Saccharicrinis fermentans DSM 9555 = JCM 21142: one gene and its partner. The protein of the gene in region 1 interacts with the protein of each later gene in a pairwise test. Links are inferred from orthologs where the notes say so. Each region holds a gene or a part of one and is shown on either strand. Other genes may lie near its edges.

What was found.
Region 2: the proteins of tsaE (region 1) and rlmB interact in binary tests that used the Escherichia coli proteins (3 or more experiments, as listed by UniProt). The link is inferred for Saccharicrinis fermentans DSM 9555 = JCM 21142 from one-to-one orthologs.

Annotation. Positions count from the first base shown.
Region 1 is NZ_KI912107.1:5,243,288-5,246,391, forward strand. The notes cover bases 81-2,852. They hold tsaE (tRNA (adenosine(37)-N6)-threonylcarbamoyltransferase complex ATPase subunit type 1 TsaE), read left to right. Parts: upstream 81-1,139; coding sequence 1,140-1,565; downstream 1,566-2,852. Other genes in these bases: porX (T9SS response regulator signal transducer PorX), read left to right, coding at 81-1,095; CYTFE_RS0121575 (AI-2E family transporter), read left to right, coding at 1,774-2,811. Outside these bases: more of porX, read left to right, coding at 1-80; CYTFE_RS29100 (CPBP family intramembrane glutamic endopeptidase), read right to left, coding at 2,882-3,104. UniProt on the Escherichia coli protein: Required for the formation of a threonylcarbamoyl group on adenosine at position 37 (t(6)A37) in tRNAs that read codons beginning with adenine.
Region 2 is NZ_KI912107.1:1,775,963-1,779,265, reverse strand. What follows is about bases 123-3,093. They hold rlmB (23S rRNA (guanosine(2251)-2'-O)-methyltransferase RlmB), read left to right. Parts: upstream 123-1,223; coding sequence 1,224-1,964; downstream 1,965-3,093. Other genes in these bases: CYTFE_RS0107160 (uroporphyrinogen decarboxylase family protein), read left to right, coding at 2,104-3,093; CYTFE_RS0107170 (ABC-F family ATP-binding cassette domain-containing protein), read left to right, coding at 123-1,154. In the rest of the region: more of CYTFE_RS0107170, read left to right, coding at 1-122; more of CYTFE_RS0107160, read left to right, coding at 3,094-3,174. UniProt on the Escherichia coli protein: Specifically methylates the ribose of guanosine 2251 in 23S rRNA.

The DNA of each region.
Region 1 (3,104 bases):
GAGATATATAAACAATTGGTTTATTGGGAAATTGAACTGGAAGATACCAAAGGTGAGATGGATGAGGTGTTGAAAATGCAGAAGACTGAAGCCAATCATGCTTTTGTTAAGTTTATAAAACGCAACTATGTCAATTGGATCCAAGGGGACGATGATGAATTTCCACTAATGTCGCACCACTTTATGAAAAAAATTACCTTACCCTTGCTGGATAAAGGAGAGAAAGTGGTGATGCTGGTGATCGATAATTTTAGATTTGATCAATGGTTAATGCTCAAACAGGAGGTGCTGAATGGTTTTCGCTTGGAGGAAGAGGAAATCTATAGTAGTATTTTGCCTACTGCTACGCATTATGCTCGTAATAGCTTGTTTGCAGGACTAATGCCAGCACAAATAAAAAAAATGTATGGGCAGTATTGGATTGATGAGCATGAGGAGGGGAGTAAAAATCAGTTTGAAGAACAGTTGATAGGTACTTTCTTTGAGCGTTTTCGTAAACAGTATCGTTATTCGTATCTAAAGGTGAGTAATATTGATACAGGGAAGCAATTAATTGATAATTATGCCAATTTATTAAATGATGATTTGGCAGTGGTGGTGTTTAACTTTGTGGATATGCTATCACATGCACGTACAGAGAGTAAGATGATAAAGGAACTGGCCTATGATGAGTCGGCCTATCGTTCGCTCAGTCGATCGTGGTTTCTTCATTCGGTGATGAAAGAGCTACTGGATAAGTTGGAGCATGAAGATGTGAAGGTGATTATTACTACAGATCATGGCACTATTCGGGTGAAAAATCCCATTAAAGTAGTAGGAGACCGTACTACAACAACCAACTTGCGCTATAAACAAGGGAAAAATCTGAATTATAAAGCCAAGGAAGTATTTGAGCTTGTTAAACCAGAAGAAGTTCAATTACCCAAGGTAAATGTGTCAACAAGTTATATATTTGCAACCAATGAGGATTTTTTTGCTTATCCGAATAATTATAACCATTATGTGAGTTACTATAAGGATACTTTCCAGCATGGGGGAGTGTCTATGGAAGAAATGTTGATTCCATATGTGGTATTGTCACCAAAGAATCATTGAGTGATACTGGTCGCTCAAATAAAACAAATAGCAATTTTTAATTGATGAGTAAATTTTTAATTTCTTCACTAGATAGGATAAATGTTGTTGCAGAGGCTTTTTTGCAAGCGTATGCAGAGCCGGCAGTTTTTTGCTTTTATGGCAGCATGGGAGCTGGCAAAACAACTTTTATTCAAGCATTGTGTAAGCAGTTACAAGTGGTTGATGTGGTTAATAGTCCTTCTTTTTCCATTGTTAACGAGTATAATACAGTGGGTGATGATGTCATCTATCATTTTGATTTTTATCGTTTAAAAGAGGAAGAGGAAGCTTTTGATTTAGGCTATGAGGATTATTTCTACTCATCGCATTATTGCTTTGTGGAATGGCCCGAGAAAATAGCATCCTTGCTTCCCGAAAATAGATACGATGTGACCATCAGCGTTCTGGATGATGGGTCAAGAGAAATCAAAGTGAGTGCTTCGCAGTGAATTACTCTGAAATTTTATGCAAAATATGAATAGCTTATTGGCCCTAAGCAAATGATGCGCATTGGGTATGCCTATTTTTTCTTTTATTTTTTCAAAAAACGATTTTTATTGTCATTATATGAAACGAGCCATGAGAGTGATCTCTCACACAGGTGAATGATTATCACGGCGAGTTCCATATGACTATTAAGAAACAAATTATAAACATATGAAAGACCTAAAAACTACCAATACATTTTTATTGCTGATTGTTATTCCGCTTATGTTTTACCTGCTGAAGACACTCTCTTTTATCTTTGTGCCTTTGGTTTCTGCTATGTTTATTGCTCTGTTGCTATTGCCTTTGATGCGCTGGTTTGATAAAAAAAATGTGCCCAAATGGTTGAGCGTCTTTTTTGTTGTGTTACTACTGATCGCTGCATTTAAGTTTGCGGGTGAACTCATTAAATTGACCAGCAACGAAATTATGGCGGCTGATAACTTGTTTTTTGAAAAAGCAGAAACAAAATTGATCGACTTGGTTGTGATGATTGAAAATTTCTTTGGCGTTAATCGTATTAAAGGAGATAATGTTTTGCTGCATTACTTTAAAGGTGGTAACGTGATGGATAGTATTGGATTTTCGCTTGACTTTATTAGTAATCTACTGTCGGGTACCTTGATGACCGCCTTTTTTGTGGTATTGTTGCTTTCGGGTTCTGTTAATTTTGAGAAATTACTGAATAGTACCTTGATTAAAGTTCGTCATTCTTCCGTTAAAATATTCCGAAAGATTGAAAAGGATATTATTAAGTTCGTGATTGTTAAGTTTGCCATAAGTTTGCTAACTGGTGTTGGTTTTGGTCTGGCTTGTCTGGCTTTTGATGTTAGTTTTCCCATATTTTGGGGACTCTTTGCCTTTGTGATTAATTTTGTTCAAATGATTGGTTCTGTTATTTCAGTGGTATTGCTCTCCTTATTCGCTTTTGTTGAAATAGAACCCATGAGTACCCTTCTGTTTTTTGTGCTTGCGATAACTGCAGTCCAGGTATTGATGGGAGGGGTGTTGGAACCTGTTTTTATGGGCAAAACCTTTTCTGTGAATGTAATTACTATATTGGTTATGTTGATGTTTTGGGGATATATCTGGGGTATCCCCGGCCTTATATTGTCTATTCCTATTACCGTTTTTATTAAAATAATCCTGGATCAGTATCCTAGGTATCGGGTCATTACTGAATTAATGTCGGGTGGAAAGTCCTCATGAGGACCAGGGTAATGTTTGTTTTTGATGGACTGTGTTGAATTTTATGGATGAATGAGGATGTCAACCTTGCCTATTGGCTAATGCTTGTTTTATTTATTGTGTCTTGTTTGAATTTTCGAATCAATAACCATAGGCATAGTAAAAAGATGATGGAGAAGCCTGTGATAATCATGATGGCATTGTATAATCCTCCGCTTGATTCAACAAAGGTATTTTCAAGTACTTCTTCCATGTTGGTGAATTGCATACTTAAAAAAGCCAGTAAGTTGTTGGTGAAGTGCATAATAATGCAC
Region 2 (3,303 bases), 3.5 Mb from region 1 along the record:
TAATTGAAGACACAGAGAAATTTATTGAACGTTTTCGATATCAGGCAACCAAAGCGGTTCAGGTTCAGTCGCGCATTAAGCAACTGGAGAAATTGGATCGAATCGAGGTTGATGAGTTTGATAAATCGGCATTGAGGATTAAGTTTCCCCCGGCGCCGCATGCGGGAAGTATTACACTGGAAGGTAAACATGTTTCAAAAAGCTATGGTGAACATGAGGTTTTGTCTGATGTTGATTTTACCATTGAAAGAGGTGAAAAGGTTGCCTTTATAGGAAGAAATGGGGAGGGTAAAACTACCATGGCTAGGATGATTATGAATGAGATTAGCTTCACAGGTAGCATAAAATTAGGTCACCAGGTGAAAATAGGCTATTTTGCTCAGAATCAAGCCGACCTACTGGATGAAAGTGTTTCTGTACTTGAAACAATTGATCGTGTGGCGGTTGGTGATGTGAGGTTAAAGATTCGTGATTTATTGGGTGCTTTTATGTTTAGTGGTGAAGCGGTGGATAAAAAAGTATCGGTTTTGTCAGGAGGGGAAAGAACCCGCTTGGCAATGGTTAAACTGCTGCTTGAACCAGTGAACTTACTTATCCTGGATGAGCCAACAAACCATTTGGATATTAGATCTAAAGAACTATTGAAACAAGCGGTTAAAGATTTTGAGGGAACGGTGGTCGTGGTTTCTCATGATCGTGAATTCCTCGATGGCCTGGTGGATAAGGTTTATGAATTCCGTCATAAAAAAATGAAGGAACACCTAGGCGGTATCTATGAATTTCTGGAAAGAAAGAAAATGGAATCCTTGAAGGAAATGGAGTTGCAGAAACCGAATGGTAAAGCGGTGAAAGCCAAAGATAATGGGGGGGAGAATCAGGGGGCAAAACTATCTTACGAACAAAGAAAGGAAATTAGTAGAAGGGTTAAAAAAGCCCAGCAGCAAGTGGAGAAATGCGAAAAGAAAATAGCTCAACTGGAAGAGAATATTGTGGAGTTAGATAGATTGATGCAGATACCCCAAAATGCAAGTGATCCTGAATTTGTGCGAAAATATCAGGAACTGAATGTTTTACTGGAGAAAGAAATGGAACAATGGGAGACTTGTCAACAGGAATTAGATGAGGCTGAGTTGGAAAAGAGAAAATTGGATTAAATAAGATTTTTATAAGATATTAGCTTGGTAGTGGTTGTTGCTGTTATCAAATTTAAAAAAAATATAATTATGGCAGGGAAAAGTGATTTTTTATTTGGTATCAGATCGGTTATAGAAGCCATCCGTTCGGGTAAAGAAATTGAAAAGGTATTGGTGAAGAAGGGCTTGCAGGGAGAACTCTATGAGGAGTTGATTGATACCATGAAAGAAGCAAAAATCGCCTGGCAAACTGTACCTGTTGAGCGAATTAATCGGGCTACAAGAAAAAATCACCAGGGCGTGATTGCTTTTGTTTCTGCTATTACTTATCATGACCTTGAAAATACGCTTATAGGTCTGTTTGAAGAAGGAAAAAACCCATTGGTACTTGTTCTCGATGGAATCACTGATATTCGAAATATGGGTGCCATAGCTCGTTCTGCTGAATGTGCAGGTGTTAATGCCATTGTGATACCAGAAAAAGGTGGAGCTCCTATTAATGCGGATGCTGTAAAAACTTCGGCAGGTGCACTGCTTAATATACCAGTGTCTAGGGTTAAAAACCTATATAAATCTTTGGAGTATTTGCAAAATTCAGGTCTAAAGTTAGTGGCAGCTACAGAAAAAGCCAGTGAAAATTATACGAAGGTTGATTTTTCAGGCCCTACTGCCATTGTCATGGGGGCTGAAGATAAAGGGGTGTCATCTCAAATACTTAAAATATGTGATGCCGCTGCAAAAATTCCTATTGTTGGTACCATAGGTTCTTTAAATGTGTCTGTTGCTGCTGGAATATTGGTTTACGAGGCAGTTCGACAACGAAATGAATAGTTATATATAGTCGTGTTTGTTATCTATTGTTAATCAACCCTTTAATTTGTTTAATTTGTTATTTTAAAAAATATTTATAAATTTAGCTGGGTTTTGTACAAAGAAACTTGTATTTAACAACAGCCTTAAAACATCATTTATGAACCACAAAGAAAGAGTCTTAAAAGCTCTGAACAACGATGTTCCGGATAGGGTTCCATTTTTTTATTGGGATGTTCCGGAATTTGGTGAGAAAATGATCTCCTTTTTTGGTTTTACTGACCGCGATCAACTTCTAGAGCATCTGGATGTTGATTTTAGATGGGTGGAACCAAAATATATAGGACCTCAGTTAGTTGATAGTAACAACAAGTGTAAAAAAGACATTTGGGGAGTAGGTTACTCTCGCATTAAAAAAGGTAAATTTAGCTATTGGCAAGCTACCGACTTTCCGCTGAAAGGGATTACTGATCCGGCCGCTTTGTCCGACTTCGATTGGCCATCAAATGCACTCTTCGATTTTAATTCCCTGAATGCCCAATTGGAAAAGTATAAGGATTATGCAATCATGACTGCGCCTGGATATTCCTCACCAGGTTTATTTCGTATTGTGCAACGTTTAATTGGACGGGATAGCTTTATGGAAGTCATGATGTCACATCCTAAATTTTTTAAAGCCCTTTGCGATAAGGTGATAGATTTTTATAGTAGCTTTATTGATGAATTTTTTGAAGTCGCCCAAAATCGGGTGGACTTTATTAGAGTGGCCGATGATTTCGGTTCGCAAACTGGTTTAACCATTGGACATGACCATTGGGATAATTACATTCGGCCATCTATAGATGCTTTTACAGCTAAACCCAAAGCGTTGGGTGTGCACTTTTATATGCATAGCTGTGGTGGGGTTCGTAAACTTTTGCCTAATTTTATTAGCGCAGGAGCTGAAGTGTTGGACCCTATACAAACCAGGGCAGCAGGTATGGATCCTGAGGGCTTGAAAAAAGATTATGGTAAGTTGATTACTTTTTGCGGTGCCGTGGATGAAGAACTGTTGCTACGAAAAGGTACGCCAAAACAAGTAAAAGAGGGTGTGAATAGTCTCTTGGATGTAATGGCGCCCGGAGGGCGATTTATCTTAGGGCCTAGTCATAAAATTAAGGTGGAAACACCTGTTGAAAATGTAATTGCAATGTATGAAGCTGCCAGAGATTGGCAACCTAAACATTCGTAAAATTTTATAAGTATAGTTTTAACCTGCTTAATTATTTAAGCAGGTTTTTTTTTGCTTTACCTGTGTGAGCTTGGGGGCAATCTATGGGGTATCTTCAATTAAAATATAGAGGGTTACAATTTTCCATAA